DNA from 3 places in the Bacillus sp. MUM 13 genome. Region 3 is predicted to be linked to each of the others. Evidence: riboswitches for the same ligand, from Rfam matches in the RefSeq annotation. Region 3 holds a riboswitch; each other region holds the start of a gene.
The links. A riboswitch is a leader RNA that binds a small molecule or an ion and turns the genes downstream of it on or off. The one in region 3 is predicted to bind cyclic di-GMP.
Positions count from the first base shown of each region.

Region 1: linked by a shared signal. The riboswitch ahead of BIV59_RS11320 (EAL domain-containing protein) and the one ahead of BIV59_RS22830 (anti-repressor SinI family protein) in region 3 are both predicted to bind cyclic di-GMP.
Region 2: linked by a shared signal. The riboswitch ahead of BIV59_RS24485 (HAMP domain-containing protein) and the one ahead of BIV59_RS22830 (anti-repressor SinI family protein) in region 3 are both predicted to bind cyclic di-GMP.

Region 1 is NZ_MLYQ01000038.1:51,682-57,261, reverse strand. Features, by position in the region: partial or broken gene BIV59_RS24045 (IS1595 family transposase) at 50-176, opposite strand; gene BIV59_RS11325 (alpha/beta fold hydrolase) at 427-1,254, shown strand; cyclic di-GMP riboswitch class I at 1,484-1,568, shown strand; gene BIV59_RS11320 (EAL domain-containing protein) at 1,942-3,558, shown strand; gene BIV59_RS11315 (SDR family oxidoreductase) at 3,826-4,611, shown strand; gene BIV59_RS11310 (GIY-YIG nuclease family protein) at 4,726-5,067, opposite strand; gene BIV59_RS11305 (DUF2087 domain-containing protein) at 5,177-5,580, opposite strand, start outside.
Region 2 is NZ_MLYQ01000068.1:6,631-12,210, forward strand. Features, by position in the region: gene BIV59_RS16130 (cupin domain-containing protein) at 1-108, shown strand, start outside; gene BIV59_RS16135 (sodium:solute symporter family protein) at 151-1,665, opposite strand; gene BIV59_RS16140 (3-oxoacyl-ACP reductase family protein) at 1,884-2,630, opposite strand; gene BIV59_RS24480 (methyl-accepting chemotaxis protein) at 2,648-3,595, opposite strand; partial or broken gene BIV59_RS24485 (HAMP domain-containing protein) at 3,590-4,372, opposite strand; cyclic di-GMP riboswitch class I at 4,470-4,558, opposite strand; gene BIV59_RS23760 (hypothetical protein) at 4,833-4,970, opposite strand; gene BIV59_RS16150 (nucleotidyltransferase domain-containing protein) at 5,081-5,580, opposite strand, start outside.
Region 3 is NZ_MLYQ01000040.1:48,357-53,936, forward strand. Features, by position in the region: gene secA (preprotein translocase subunit SecA) at 1-467, opposite strand, end outside; gene BIV59_RS12135 (helix-turn-helix domain-containing protein) at 800-1,126, shown strand; gene BIV59_RS22830 (anti-repressor SinI family protein) at 1,233-1,394, opposite strand; cyclic di-GMP riboswitch class I at 1,423-1,510, opposite strand; gene BIV59_RS12140 (hypothetical protein) at 1,713-1,898, opposite strand; gene BIV59_RS12145 (LPXTG cell wall anchor domain-containing protein) at 1,919-2,629, opposite strand; gene BIV59_RS12150 (TasA family protein) at 2,727-3,338, opposite strand; gene sipW (signal peptidase I SipW) at 3,415-3,987, opposite strand; gene BIV59_RS12160 (helix-turn-helix domain-containing protein) at 4,293-4,619, shown strand; gene BIV59_RS12165 (class D sortase) at 4,616-5,188, shown strand; gene BIV59_RS12170 (chromate transporter) at 5,228-5,580, opposite strand, start outside.

The DNA.
Region 1 (5,580 bases), on a different contig from region 3:
CATAATAAACCATAAAGGATATTTTAGTAAACAGCACACTAAAAGAGGACTATATACTAATCTTTGATTGGCGTAAACTATCCTAGGGTATCCGTCATTTCAAAAACAAATGATTAGAGTAAGAATTCTCTAATATGTTGTTTAGTGCTTTTGTTACTACGACTATGCACAAATAACCTTTAACTGAGCCATTTGATAAAAAAAGCGGGGAGTATTGGCGGAGATTTATTGAGAAGGACGGGGACCCGACTAACTGGAAAAAAACCATAGCCAGTTTCTCAGCATTAATGCATCAAACTTAACTAAAGGGCAGGAACATGGCAAAGCAATTACTTTTTATTTATGGTGATAAAGTGATACCTGCTAGTGCGGTTTTAATTTTGTATATTCGAGGATTTTTATATATAAAAAGATTGGGGTGAATATATGTTAATAAAGACGGATGATGAAATTGATTTATATATAGAAGTGAAGGGGAAAGGAATACCATGTATATTTCTCCACGGAGGGCCTGGATATTGGAGTAAATCGTTTAGTGAAACAGCAGGGAGTCTTTTAGAAGATCACATGGAAATGATTTATATGGATCAAAGAGGGTGCGGGCGATCTTCATCTAATACGAAAAATTATTCTTTGAAAAGATTACTGAAGGACATTGATACTGTCAGATTGAAATTAAATATTGATGAATGTTACTTAATGGGTCATTCATTCGGGGGGATTCTCGCTGTAAACTACGCTTATTATTTTAGTCAATATACAAAAGGATTAATATTATCAAATGTAACCCTAAACATGGAGGCATCCTTTCGCCATCAAATAAAAAAGGGTTCAAAAATTTTAGACATAGAACAAATGGAAGTGGAAGGTAATGATCTTATGAGTACGTTCTATGGCATTCAAAGTGAATTATTAAAACGGGATATTTACTTTTCTCTTCAATATAAAAACATAAAAAATAAAACAATAATAGATGAAATTGATAAAGAATTAATGCCTCACCCATATTTTCAGCAATATATATTATCGGAGGAGGAATATTTTAAAGACTTTACTTTGCTTACGAAGGAGATTAAAAAGCCCGCTTTAATTTTATCCGGGCTATACGATGATGCTATAGGACCAGAACACCATCTCTCTTTTAACTTTAGGGAAGGTATTAATTGTGTATTGGATAGCGGACATCACCCATTTATTGAAACTCCTGGTGAGTTTGCGCAGGCAATTATACAATTTTGTGAAATGAAAAATTAAACTTCATAAAGTTGACAAACTTCGGAGCTTTGACAAATTATTTTCTATATGTACAGGTGATTTTGTTAGAGGTGAGTTCTTAAATAGATGCATACTACTGATTTCGGTGTATAAGTGTCATTATCAGGAAATTTGCATGATTAATAACGCAGGGGTTACTTTTTAACCATTATTTCTTGAAATGGAATAAATATCTACTATAATAGTAATGAGTATATTTTCCTAATTGAATTAAAAAAGGCAAATTCATTGAAAAATGGAGACGCAAAGCTAGAGGGACTAAGGCGTAAAAGCTATGTCAGCCAGTTGCCGGTAAGCAGTAAACGTGAGATTTATCGGTCGAGTGATAGGTCTCTTTTTTGTGTGCAAAAAAGCATAGGTTACAGGAGTTAGACGATATTTTTAAAATCAGCGAAAGCCTTTTGGAAAGCAGCGGGTAAATACAGAGATCTATAGGGAACAACTTTGAGTACAGAATATAGCGAATGAAGTATGGTTCACAGCATAATTTTCCATAATGAAAGATGCTGCAATAGCATCCAGATAGTAGTTATTGGCTGCAGAGCAATGGATAGAGGAGCATAAACAAAGAAGAAAACCTTCATATATGTGCGGATAGAATAAAAAAATACAAAATGACCAGTGAATAAAAAGTAGTTCACTATATTGGGGGTGGAATGATATATCATGGAACATATTTATGACTTTACAGAAGATGATTTACGAAGGGCATTGGAAAACGAAGAATTTCTTCTTTACTATCAGCCTAAAGTTAACTTGTTTTCCGGGAAAATTACAGGTGCGGAGGCACTTATCCGCTGGGCATGTCCCATAAGAGGCATTGTTTCGCCTTTAGAATTCATTCCTCTGGCAGAAGAAACAGGATTAATTGTTGAAATTGGGAAATGGGTAATCCGTACAGCGTGCAGGCAAATGAAGGAGTGGCAGGAAAAGGGCTATCCTTCCATGGTCATTTCGGTGAATTTGTCTGCGCTTCAATTTGCCCAGGCAAACCTGGTGGAGACGATTACTGTTATTATCAAAGAAACTGGACTAGCTCCTGAGTTTTTAGAGATTGAAATTACTGAAAGTATGACAATGAATGTAACTGCTGCTCTCCCTGTATTAAGAGATTTAAAACAGTCCGGTGTGAAGATCAGTTTAGATGACTTCGGAACAGGCTATAGTTCTCTTTCTTATTTAAAAGAATTTCCTATAGATAAAATTAAGATTGATCAAAGCTTTGTCCGCAGCTGTACAGAAGAACCCAAGGATGCAACAATCGTAAAAGCAATAATTGCGATGTCCCATCAGCTTGACTTGGAAGTAGTGGCTGAAGGGGTGGAAACAAAGGAGCAGCTGGCATTTCTTCAGAGCAATCTTTGCGATATGGGACAAGGATACTTTTTCAGCAAGCCGTTGCCCCCAAAGGAATTTGCGGCAAACATATCTAAAATTGAAAAAATGATTCAAATCGCCGGAAATACTCATGAAATATGCCGGCAAAGATGGCTGGAGACAGAATTGGAGAAATCCCGCCAAGATCTGCAGGATACTGTAAACCAGCAGCAGGGGCTGATTTTTAAATTTATTAAGAGGGATAATCGATACATTTACACCCTGTGTGCAGGTGAATTACTATCACATGCAAAGATATTGCCGGAACAAATCATTGGAAAAGAGGTTTTTGATTTTCTTTTATACGAAGAAGCTGTCATTAAGCATACTTATTATGAAAGAGCCTGGAGAGGAGAAAATAACCTCACATACGAAGGGCATATCAATGGGATTTGGTATATTGCCTCGTTGCGCCCTATCTGGAAGGATGGCCAAGTTATTGAGGTTATAGGGTCGTGTGCGGATATAACGGAAAGAAAAATGCACGAAGATAAGTATAAAAGATTTGTCGAGTTAAACCCAGAACCAATCATAGTGTACCAGCAGGGAATCATTCAATATGCCAACCCGGCTTGCACAAAATTATTAGGGGCCGCATCCTTTGAAGAGCTGGCCGGAAAGTCCATTATGGAATATTTTCATCCTGATTCTGCCGCGTTGATTGAAAAGAGAATTCATGAAATGAACAAGATAGGTATTGCAATTCCGCCGACTGAAGAAAAAATTAAACGTCCGGATGGATCAATTATTGATATTGAGGTGACTGGTATTACCATTATGAATGAGGGAAATCTCTCATTTTTGATGATGTATCACGATATTACATGCAGAAAATGCAAGGAAGAAGCATTGCAAAAAAGTGAAACTAAATTTCGCCGTTTAGCTGAAATTTCAAAAGTTGTGTAGTCTGAATTTAGTTACCATTCTTCAAGCATTTTAAGCGCTTTTGGTCCAAGTAAGCAGGAAGAATATGTTCGCGGTATCATTTAAATAATCACTGAACACTCAGGTTGAGAAACCGGGTGTTTTTCATTTTTCGGGATCTATCAATAGTGTAATAAAATTCACCTGTAATACCCAGAACAAAAGGGGACCACTAGGTTTTAAAGGTTTATGCTGCTGCCTAAAGGGAAAAAAGAATCTGGTAGATGATTTCAACAGGAGGAATGCCAGATGGTTAAAACAATTTTCATTACTGGTGCAGGTACAGGGCTTGGAAGAGGGGCTGCGCTGGGACTTGCCAGTGAGGGGCATCATGTAATTGCCACTACAGAATTGACTTCCCAGAAAACGGATCTCCTCAGGGAAGCAGAGGAAAAGGGCCTGGACATGGATGTTTTTAAACTTGATATTACCAATCCGCGGGATCTAGAGCAGATTGAAAACTATGATTTTGACGTCTTTGTAGCGAATGCTGCGATCAATGAAGGAGGACCTCTTGGAGAGGTGCCAATGGACAGATTTCGTGCACTTTTCGAAGTGAATGTTTTTGGGACGCTTGAAACAGTACAGATAGCTGCAAGAAAGCTTGTGAAGAAAGGAAACGGAAAAATCATCTTCATGAGCTCGATGGCAGGCATTTCTGCAACACCATATGTTGGGCCTTACACAGCCACAAAGCATGCGATTGAAGGTATTGCCCAGACCTTAAAGGCAGAGCTTGAAGGGTTTGGGGTGAAAGTGGCTACAATTAATCCAGGAGCATTCAATACTGGTTTTAATGATCGAAGCGCAGAGGAAAAATATAAATGGTATGATGAAGAAAAAAACTTTACAAACAAAGAAGATATGAAAAAACAAGATGAGCAGCTGAAGAATCAATTTGATCCAGAAGATATGATTAAAAAAATGATTGAAATCATTCCGGCTGATGAACATAAATTCCGTACCGTCTATCCCGGGGAAACGGAAAAACAGCTGAAGAAAACAGAACAAGAACGCTGGAACATGAACATTTAAATCATGATTTAAAAAGGCGCCGGCCCTTGGCCAGGCGCCTTTTAAATATTTCACTTTAGCATTGAAACTTAAATCTGCAGTGTACGGCGTATTTCATATACTCATTATTATATGTTAGTTGTATCCCCGTTCACCGAATGGCTGCAGCTCTTCCAGCCATTTCTTCTCAAGATCACCCAGTGCTTCCTTCTCGTTATAATAAGGGACGTCTTTCTTTTTCAATACCTCCAGCACCTCAATTGTGAAGGCATTCCTGCCGAATTCCTTCCATTCTGCCTGCAGTTTTTTATTGAAATTCACGCCATTTTCGAGACTGAATAAAACACCATTAAGAGTTTTTAAATTGCGGGTGCTGCCCACGAAAATTTTCTGGTTTCCTGTATTCTTAATTTGGTATACACCGGCTTCAATGGTTATTTCTTTATACTGCTGTTTCAGTTCCTTTTTGCGGTCCATACTTTTTCCTCCTGTACTCTTGCTTAACCGGCATCGACCGGAAGTATAACCGGGGTTTAATGTTTCGAGAGAGGGAACTCCCAGTAAAAGGTAAGCCCCATCCGGAAGTCTACTTTTTCAGCCAATACTCGCTTCCATCAGGATGGCGGTCAATAAATCCATATTCAATCAGGTATCTTCTGATTGTTGCATAATCATCATACATTTCCTTGAGAATCTGATTTAAATTCCTTTCATCATATACCTTTTCCGCTTGGAGCCTGTTCGCGATTTCCCGTAAAACGGCTAAACGCTGCTTTTCTTTGGAAGGGAACCTTTTTAATCTCCTGTCCGTTCCATCAGGAAAGAATTTGCGGATAATATCAGCTTGTTCTTCCTGTGTAATATCGTACCTGCTATCAATCATTTTCGCCGTTTTGTGGGGGGAGACAAAAGCAGGGGCATGCTGGTCTTTTTCTTTCAGCAATTCCATCATGGCCAGAAATATTTTTGCCTGGCGTTCCTTTTCCTTTA
Region 2 (5,580 bases), on a different contig from region 3:
AGCGAACGCCCCCACGTTCTAAAAGAGATCCAGAACGTTCCGCTTCCCGATAATGATCCGGTCTTCGGAAAAGACGGCCCTCTTATGGACCATTGGAATATTCGCTGATATACAAGAAGGGAAACCCATTCAGGGTTTCCCTTCCTTCTATTATATAATTTTAGTACCCGTCTCTATATATGATTCTTTTTTCTCAGAGCTTTGAAGCTCATCAAGTGTTTTATCTTTTTCAATACGGTGCATTTCCAGTACCTCTTCAGTCGGAGGGATGATCAAGCTTGTAATCACAATGACCAGCCCTGAAACAACAGCTCCGGACAGCCCCGGGTTATGCCATAATTCAGTTATAAGCCCCCAAAATCCTGTTGAGTCTGAATCAGGTCCCGGAACTGAAAATATAGAAGTTAAAATATAATAAATTAATCCGGCCGTAATGCTTGCCCATACGGCAGGTGTGCTCACTCTTTTCCAAAAAGGGCCAAGAACCAGAGGCCAGAAAAGGGTAACGAACACAATATCCCATGCCAGATAAGCAAGGTTGATGATTTTTTGGAAACCAAGTGAAAGGGCAAGACCTAACATCGCGCTTACTACAATAGCCAATCTTGAAAAAAGCAGCAGTTTTTTCGGATCTGGATTTGGATTAATAAAATCCAGATAAATATTTTTTGTTACGATTCCTGACGCCGCCACATAGCAGGCAGCAAGTGTGGACATTCCCATCGCTGCCATAGCGGTTAAAAAGATGGCTGAAATGACAGGCGGAAAATACCCTTGTGCAAATGCAAGCATGAGTGTTTCAGGATTCGAGCTATGAGGGAAAATGGTTTTAAACGCTTCCCCAAGCATCCCCGGTATCCAGCTGATTGAAATAACGATGCTGCCTGCAATAATCATGCTCAAGTATGCAACCCTCGGGTTTTTTGCTGCTGCAACCCGCTGCCCCAAGTCAGCCGCGGGGATGTCCCCCAGAGCCAGTATCAGGTATAGTGACCAAAATCCTGCACCGCCTTTGTTGAAAAGATGACTGACATTCCACCAATTCGGATTGAAAGTGAAATCATGATACTTCAAGATAATGACAAGGGCAATGCCAAGTATCCCGATGATAGCAAATAAACCCTGGACAATCTCTGTATAAGCCACTGCCCATAAGCCCCCAACCACAGAGTAAATGACAGTCAGACTGACAAACAAAATGGCTGCAGGAATGAAACCAATTCCAAAAATATTCTGGATGATATATGTTCCGCCGACAGTCAGGGCCCCTGCATTGAATAATCCAAATGCCACAGCCATTACGCTGCCGGTATAGGCTCCCAGTTTTTTGCTTGCATATCTTAAGCCGTAATAATCTGCAATCGTCCATCCCTTCAGCCTTCTTAGCGGTTTGGTCCAGATCAGCGCTCCTAAAATCATGCAGGTGCCGAGTCCAGCCATTGTGGCAGTTCCTTCAAAGCCCCCGTCATTATAGCCTGATCCGACTGCTGCAAAAAAGAAAGGTGCAGCAAGCAGAGCAGCAACAAGACTTCCGGTTACCACGTAAAGAGGCATACTCCAGCCGGCTACAATCAAATCTTCTGCCGTATTGATTCTTTGATAGCCTTTAAAGCCAATATAGTAAATAAAGATAAGATATATACAAAAGGTAAATATTGCGATCACTTGACATCCTCCATACTAAAATAGTGTACTGGTGTCACCTGGCACCTGCACATATTCTTACAATCTGGCCTTGCTTTAACGTACATCAAGAAACCCCTTTGAAACTTAAGAGTCAGCTGAGGAGGCTCACGGCCCGCCATGCGGAAGCGAGCACCCTTGAGCAGAAATCAGCCGCCTTGTTTCATAGCAGCAAAGTTTACAAAAAACAGCCGTTCACTTTATCCGTTCATGACAACTCCGCCATTGGGGCTTAAAATCTGCCCTGCATAAAAACTGGCAGAATCTGAAGCAAGGAATAACACACTTTTGGCAATTTCTTCAGGAGCTGCAAGTCTTTTCAGCGGATATTTGGCAGACTCCTCTTCAATATAATTCTCGCCAAATGCTTTAAGAATATCTGTCAAAGTTCCGCTTGGTGCCACTGCATTGACTAAGATGTCCGGTGCAAGCTCTCTGGCAAGCGCTTTTGTAAAGGCATTGATCCCGCCTTTTGCAGCAGAGTAATGTGTGAACTCCTCACATCCCAGGCTCCCCAGGTCAGAGGATATATTAATGATCCTTCCCCGTCCTTTTTCCTTCATCCTTTTTGCAGCAGCTCTTGCATTGTAAAAAGTGCCATATAAATGAACCTTTATCATCCGATCCCATTGTTCATCACTTAGGTCAGTAATAAGGGAGGATTGTGCAAACCCGGCATTGTTCACTAGAATATCAATGCTGCCAAGATGTTCATCCATATATGTGAACATGCTTTCTACCTGCGTGGAATCTGAAACATCCGCAAAATAGGCCAGGGCCTTCACGCCATGTTTTTCGGCTGCCGCTTTCACCTCTTCAGCCTCTTCATGATTACCCGTATAATTAATCACGATATTGGCTCCCTCACTAGCGAACCCAAGGGCAATAGCTCTTCCAATGCCTTTGCTGGAGCCTGTAACCAATACATTTTTCCCCTGAAATTTCATGAAAATTTTCCCCTTCCTTAAATCTTAAATTTACCGACGAGCTCTTGAAGCTCTTCGGCTGTCTTTCCCAGAGAATTTGAGGTTGCTTTGATTTCTTCCATAGAAGAAAGCTGTTCATAAGTAGCGTCAGAGACACGCCCCGAGAATTCCGATGTGCTTTGAGCAGTAGCTTTCATTTCATTTACCGATGCTGCAACTTCTTCTGATGAAGCAGAAATCTGTTCAGAGGCTGCAGATACCTCATGAATCTGCATGGCCACCTCTTCTGCAGATTCCAAGATTCGCTTGAATACTTCACCAGCTTCATTTGTAAGCTTCAAACCTGCTTCAACATTTTCTTCTCCTTCTTCCATAACAGAAATGGAGGAAGCAGAATCCTGCTGAATATCCCTGATTAGCTCCGTAATTTGAGTGGCTGAACTTGCAGATTGCTCCGCCAGTTTTCTTACTTCGTCAGCAACTACCGCAAAACCCTTGCCATGTTCTCCGGCACGGGCAGCTTCAATGGCAGCATTCAGGGCTAATAAATTGGTTTGATTGGCAATGTCAGATATAATCCGGACAAAATCATCTATTTTTGTTGTATTGTCATTTAGCTTGATTATCGCACTGCCAATTTGATTCACAGAGGTATTGATCAGGCTCATCTGCTGAATTAATCGCTGAATGATATAGTTTCCATCCTTCGCTTCACGTGAAGTAAGCGTAGAAGACTCTGAAACTATAAAGGATGATCCGGCAATTTTCTGAATTCCGTAGGCAGTTTCTTCAATAGCAGCTGCACTTTCTTCGGTCGTCCTTAATGTAATTTCATTGCCCTTTGCGACCTTCGCCACATCATCTGATACCTTCATTGAATATTCATACGTTTCTGATGCGTTTGCTGAAAGCTCTTCTGCAGAGGCTGCAAGGTAGCTCGACGTGTCATGAATATTGGTAATCAGCCCATTTAAGTTTTTCACCATCTCACCGATGGATCCTGATAGCCTGCCCACTTCATCCTTGGATGCTGCGGCCATATTGATATCCACCGTCAAATCTCCTTTTGCGATGCTGTCTGCAATGCCAACCATTTTTTTCAAAGGCCTAAGGAGCCTGTTTATGACAAAATAGAGCAGTGACATCATGACAATCAGCCCGGCAAGGGAGATGAGGATCTGATTTAATGTAGAGGAATTTAAAGACTTGTTTATGTACTCTGCCGAATAGTCAATTCCCAATACAGCAATTATTTCACCGTTATAGGTAACAGGTGTAAATACTGTTCTCCAAGTGCCGAAGCTGTCCTTAAAAATATCCGTAACCTGAGGCTTCCCTGATGAAATTGCCAGTTTCGCTGTTTTCAAATGGATGGGGGCAATATCCTTGAATAATTGGCCCGGCTTATAAATTTCATTTAAGTCACTCGTATATCCAATCGGAGCAAATCCGCCCTGTTCCGGTTTCCAAATATAGCTCCAGCTCATGATGCCCTGTTCTTTTTTTATGGAATCAAGCTGTTTTTGAACATTCTTGAACACAAAGTCATCCTTACTTGAAACACTAAGAAGCTGATGAATCTGTTCAGGATTCAAGTTCTTCTCTGTAAGCAGGCCGACACTGCTCAGTTCATGCTGTAAATCCTCCTGCATCTGTTGCTTTAAACTGTAAATACTAGTGCCAGAAAGTATGCCTGTTAAGATCAGCACAGTAATAAAGACAATAATTAAAATCTTGTTCCGCAGTGAAAGCTTTTTAATCATAAGTTTTCTCCTTTTTTAAAATTTGAGGTTCCTGGCTATCTTTAGCCATAAAAAAACACACCTGTTTACGGTGCGGTACAAATTAAAAACTAAAATGTACGGCAGCCCGGCTGTCTTAGCAGTCTAACCTGCCTTAGATCCGCGGCTTTGCGTCCCCATCTTTCAATGAGTTTGCCTTTGGCTAACGATCTATAGATTTTTTAAACAGCCCTATTCCCTCATGTACAAATACTTATATCGGAAACAAACCATAAATATTAACTCTCATTTCAATATTTATATAAATTTCCCACAACTGCCATAAAGAACCTTACTGACTTTTTTAAGCAAAAAAATAACCTCGAATGAATTCATTGACGATCATAAGATGGCTTGTACAGCAAGGGTATTGATATCAGCGCATAAATGACGGCCAGTTTGATTAACTGGCCGATAGTGTGTATCCCGGAGTGCGGAATCTTTAATTTTCTTTTTGCTCCCCATTTTCTTTTTCTGCACCCTGGGCAGCACTTTTTTCTGCTGTTTGTTGTTTAATCTGCTCACGTAAATTTTTCCGTAAATACTCACGCAATTGCTCTGTTCTTTTAATTCTTCCCATCGTCACTGCTCCTTCCATAATCATTTCATCATTAGTATATTATCCCGTTCTCCATTTTGTGTGGACAATATCCCAATTTTCTAATAATTATTCACAAGGGAAGCATTGCATCACTGATTTGTTTTTCCTGATGAAAACCCCTCGAACAGCCGTCCTCCATGTGGTTTTAAGACATTCTCAGTTAGAATGAGTACCCTATTTTTTTCATTGTATTGATAAAACGCACCGAAAGCATCAACAAAGGTTTTCGCAAATTGAGCATCAAATTGTTTTAATGACCGGACAATCCACTTAGAAGATCCGGTCCATTTGCCGTTTGTTCTCAGCACAAACTCATGAAGAAGGCCTGCCAAAGTATTCGCTGAAAAAATCGCTTCTCCCCGGTCATCTGCACCAATGAAATCATCCAATACATCGGTAATAAAGTACCTTTTTACATCAATAGTTTCTTTGCCCCAGCGCTTCGGCCCTTGTGCTAAAATCTCCTCAGCCTCTTTTTTCATTGAAGAAACGAATCCCTCATCTTTCAGGACGATTCCTTCTGAAACCATTTTTGGCAAGCATGGCTTTGCCCTTTCGCAATCGCTTTTAACATACTGCTGATAGGATG
Region 3 (5,580 bases):
AGGTTCAAGCCGACAGTCAAGCCAAGGAATTCATAAAGCTTGCCCATTTCGGCAGCATCACGGCTGGCCAGGTATTCATTGACCGTAACCACGTGAACGCCTTTACCTGTGATTGCATTCAGATATACCGGCAATGTGGAGGTAAGGGTTTTACCTTCACCGGTTTTCATCTCAGAAATATTTCCGTCATGAAGGGAAATCCCCCCCATCAGCTGCACATGGAAAGGATAAAGCCCGAGTGCTCGCTTGGCTCCTTCACGCACAACAGCAAATGCCTCAACAAGCAAATCATCCACCGTTTCACCGTTTTGGTAGCGCTGCTTGAATTCTTCCGTCTTCGCTTTAAGCTCGCTGTCAGAGAGAGCAGCCGTTTCCTGTGCAAGGCCCTCGATTTGATCAGCAATCCGCTGAAGCCTCTTTACATCACGTTTATTTGGATCAAATACTTTATTTAATATATTAAGCATTCATTAACGCTCCTCTTTATCGATAGAATCAATAATACTTGCTGACTTAATGATAGATTTGTTATTTCAACTGTCCTGGCAGCAAAGCCAGGCCATTTTTGATTTTAAATAGAAGATGGGCATGTTTCTTAACAGCCGTTCTTATAGGCTGCTTTGCAAAAAAACTGCCTAATAAGCCCACAATTTATATTACCATTTCTATATGGCAGGTACAACTTACTGTATTTGAAGAAAAGATGGATTATATAGCATAAGTGCTGGTAAAATGTAAATAGACTAGATTAAATAACATATATATGATAAATAAAGAAAAAGTTTCAGGATGTGGTGACATGATCGGAATCCGCGTGAAAAATTTAAGAGAAAAAAGAAAAATGTCCATGACAGAGCTCGCTGACAAAGCTGGAGTAGCTAAATCATATTTAAGCTCACTCGAAAGAAACCTGCAAACAAACCCCTCCATTCAATTTCTTGAAAAAATATCTGCTGTGCTGGGGGTGCCGGTAGATTCACTTTTGCATGATGAGCCTGACACCGAAAACCTGGATGCCGACTGGCTGAATATCATTCAGGAAGCCATGGATTCTGGAGTGACCAAAGACCAGTTCCGTGAGTTTATCGAATTCAACAAGTGGAGATTGAAAAAAGAAGATGAATAGTGATCATAAGCAGGAACTAAAAGCAAATTAAGTATGAAAATTCGCCAAGACAAAGCCCTTAAACAACCGGCCAGATTGCCGTTTGTTTAAGGGCTTTCAAATTACATCAGCTTTCCGTATATGTATTTTCACAAGTCTCTGGTCCGCCCTGATTGAATAATGATTGCTTTGATAAGAGAAATTGCCTGATATCGTCCTTGTTAATTCCAATTAATTTAGCTTCCTTAATTAATTCAACCCACTCTAGATCCAATACAGTCTTTCCCATCATTAACCTCCCAAAATACCTTTGTATTTCAGGCAGACCGGCCGCCATAGCATTATTCCACCCTTAGACCCGTGACTTTGCGTCCCTATCTTTCAATAGGTTTGCCTTTTTCTGCATTCATAAAAAAATCAGCTAGTTTTCTTATTATAATAGTTAAGCAGGTTAACCTATGCTGTTTCTTGTCGATTATTTTAGGAATTTTCCAACTATTTATTTACATTTTATACTAAATTTTAACAATTCGCATTTTTTAGCAAGATGGAAATGTGCTAACGGCAGAGGCAGCTGCACTTCATGTCGAACCATATAGTTTTTTCTTTATTTCTTTCCTGGCGAGTAGCTTTTTTTAACAGATTCATATTTCTGCTGGCTATTTTCTATTGAAACAGCCTGAAATAGCTTTTGATCCGTTAAGTCAGCCCCGCATACAGGACATAGCCATTGGCCATCACCCGCACTGCTAAAAGAAGGCCTGTGGCATTTATAACAATTTTTCCGGTACATACTGACAACTCCTCTATTGTTTAATGCCGTTCTCGTTTTTTTCTTTTCTGCAAAATAAGCAATGTGCCGCCTGAAAGAGTCAAAAATACTCCAGCCAGCAGAATGTTATAAGTATCAGTTGCTGTATCAGGAAGCTTTTCTCCCGTTTGGTTATGGTCAGCATGCTTTGTATCCATGTTTTGCTGCTGTCCAGGCATGCTGCCATGATGATCAGGAGAAGTGCCGCCGGCATTTCCTGAAGGAGGTGTTACAGCAGAATCCGGCTCTTGGGCATAAAATTTAAATAGAGCTGCTGCCGCAGAACCCTGGAACTCATTCCCAAGCTCCTCTGGCATCTTAACGGTATATTGCAGAGTTTCTGATCTGCCGCTCTTTAAGAAGCGGGGAGGAAATCCCTTAAAATCAGCTAACTTCCCTTTGTATAAGAAATGATTATTCTTGTCTTGAACGGATAATGTCAGGTTTACAAATAACTCTTTTTCCGAATGCTTTTTTTCAACAAAAGAATAATAATTAAAATCCCTTTTGCCCGCGTTGCGAATCGTAATTTCACGAGGCATCCAGTCACCTGGCTTTAAGTTTCCTACCTTAAATAAAAACTGATCTGGGTTTGTTTCAATATCAATTTCCTGCTCCGATGCTTCAGAGACACTTGGATAGATAAAGCTGTAAATCACCAATAATGCAGCAATAATCAAAACCGGCTTTGCCAATAGCCTTTTTTTATGCACGGCATTACCCCGCAATCACCATGTAGTTTAAAAACAGCATCACAATTAATTTAAATAAAGGCGGGAATGGAATTCCCGCCTTTATTTAGCTATTTCATTATTTTGATTCACCCTTGGTTTGTTGAGCATCGAATTTCCAGTGAAGGCTGATAGAATCTCCCTGGAATTGATTTTGGTCTGCATCGTTATCGACAAATTCAAATTGTACATATAAGTTGTCCTCAGTATGAGCTTGTAGTCCGCTCCTCTCTTTACCCAGCAATTCAAATAAACTTAAATTTTTCACTTGGTCAGGAGTCATGCTTTTTAATTCAAATAATGTTTTACTGACAATCACATTGTTAGGATTAAGAATTCCCGATTTATCTTCATTCTTCAGGAAATTTACCCTGATATGCTTTCCAAAATCATCATCATTCTTTTTACCTTGTGCATCTGTAACTTCATAAGTAGTTGTTAACAACACTTTTGAGATATCTAAAGAACCATTGTTTTGGAGTTTAAATGTACGGTTTATCTTGTCTCCAGGCTTAATGTTGTTCACGTTGACGATGATATCAGGATCAACATTTAGATCTAAAGTTCCTGCAGCAAATGTATTGTTTGTTGTTTCAGAATCACTAAAGTATGCAAACGTTCCTCCGCCGACTAATGATAAACCTAGTGCAGCTGCACCCATTCCTAAACCTAATTTTTTCTTAAGACTCATTTCTTTCTTCCTCCCTGACCCTAGTGGGTATGTAATTTATATTGATTCCTGCATTGCTGCAGGAAATGCAACCTTTTTAAGCTGTTTTTGTTTTATCCTCGTTTTTCTTAGGGTCAATTTCCTTTAAGGCTTTTAAGATGGAAACTGCTGCATAAGCCAGAAGCAGCAAGCCCGGAATGATCATCAGCAGTGCTGAACCTGTTTTCGATGAAGCGTAATTCATGAAATATCCCGCATATGGAATCGTGAATCCGTTATATTTATCTACTACATTGGCAGAAAGCACTGGCTCCAGATCAGCAGCATTGTTGTTATCGCCTTTTGTCTGATACGAAACATTGGCTCCAGATTTTATAACCTTTTGAATTCTGTGAGTGATTGTTTTATCCTCGCCAGCCTGGAACGTAATGATGTCGCCTTTTTTCAGCTGTGTTTTTTCAGCAGCTTTCAGGGGCTTAACAGCAATTACTGAGCCTGTCAGGAATGTCGGTTCCATGGAGCCGGAAAGCACGGATTTTAGCTGATATCCAAAGGCTTGCGGAGTGCCGCCTGAAGCTTTGGACGAAACCACGAAGAATGCCATCAAAATCAATAAAGCCGCGAGTACGAAGGTTAATGCATTACTTAGGAACTTAATCAGTTTTTTCACGATAAACACCTGCCTATTTTAATTGATGAATATTATGTTCTTTTTAAAGAACAAGTTCTTTAAAAAGGATGATATTTGTATATTTCGTTTATTTCGTTCTTTTTATTGAACTTATATTTGAAGTATAGTACAAAGGTAGCAATCTTTAAAATCCAAAAATCGCCCATTCGTTCCACAAAAAGAACTATTTTCATTCTTTTTCAAGAATTTTCTTCCATTTCCTCATTATTTTGTATTTATTAAAGAACATTTTGTTCTTAATAATGTAAAATAGAGGTAAATACTACTTAATAAGGAGAGTCGATATGATTGGTGATAAAATAAAGAAATTTCGGAAGGAGAAAGGTTACTCACTTAATCGGCTGGCTAATGAGATTGGCATCTCAAAGTCTTATTTGAGCTATATTGAAAGGGGGATCCAGAAAAACCCTTCCATAAAAATCTTATCTCAGATTGCAGATATTCTGGAGACAACTGTAGAGGATTTAATGGGAGAATCCAAGGAACAGGAAGAGTTTGATTCTGAATGGGCGGCACTATTGCAGGAAGCGATTTCCTCTGGCGCGAGCAAGGAGGAACTAAACACCTGGATTGAATTCATAAAATTCAAAAGGAGCTCAAAAATGGAATGAAACAAACTGGACTAGCTATCTTGGTTTTAGGTGTACTTTGTCTTTGTCTCTCATTTTATAAAATGAATATGCAGCACAAAGAACAAAAACAAAGCTTGGCACAAGCAAAGTCAATGACCGCACAGCAGCACATCCAGCAGACAGAAATAAAGTCTGCAGCAAAGCCGCACGCAGAAAATGGAGAGGTTATAGGAATTCTGCAAATTCCCCTCTTAAATAAGGAGCTGCCAATCGTGGAAGGAGCAGATGAAGATGACTTGGAAAAAGGTGTTGGCCATGTTTCTTCTACCTCACTTCCAGGAGGGCACAGCCAAATTGTCCTCTCCGGACACAGAGATACTGTTTTCAGAAAGCTCGGAACACTAAGGAAATCTGATGAACTGACTATCCAGTTAAATAATAAAAGCTATACCTATATCATCTATCGAACGTACATTGTTGATAAAGATGATACAACGGTCATTCGCAGCACGGACCCTGAAGAAATTCTTACGCTAAGCACCTGCTACCCTTTTTCCTATATCGGGCATGCCCCGAAGCGTTATGTGATTGAAGCTAAGCCAAAATAAAAATCTCCAACTACGGCACATCCGTAACTGGAGATTTTTTTAGGATAGTGCAAGTCCGCCGTAAATCAGCGCTCCTGCAATAACATATGCTGGATGGACCTTCAGTTTTTCCATCAGCACATAGCTGATAGCCGCAATTGCAGCAGTCTGCAGAAGCCCTGAATTTTTGTACGAAGAAAAAAAGAAGTCGTATGTCATAACTCCAAGCAAAACTGCGATGACAGGACGGACGCTCATGGTCATTCTTTTTACCTTCGGTGATTCTTTATGCTTCATCAGCAGGCTGAGCAGAGCCACCATCAGAAGAAGCGATGGGCCTACTGAAGCAAGTTCCCCGACAACCGCACCCAGGATACCGCCCTGCTGGTATCCGATATAACCCGCTAGTTTAG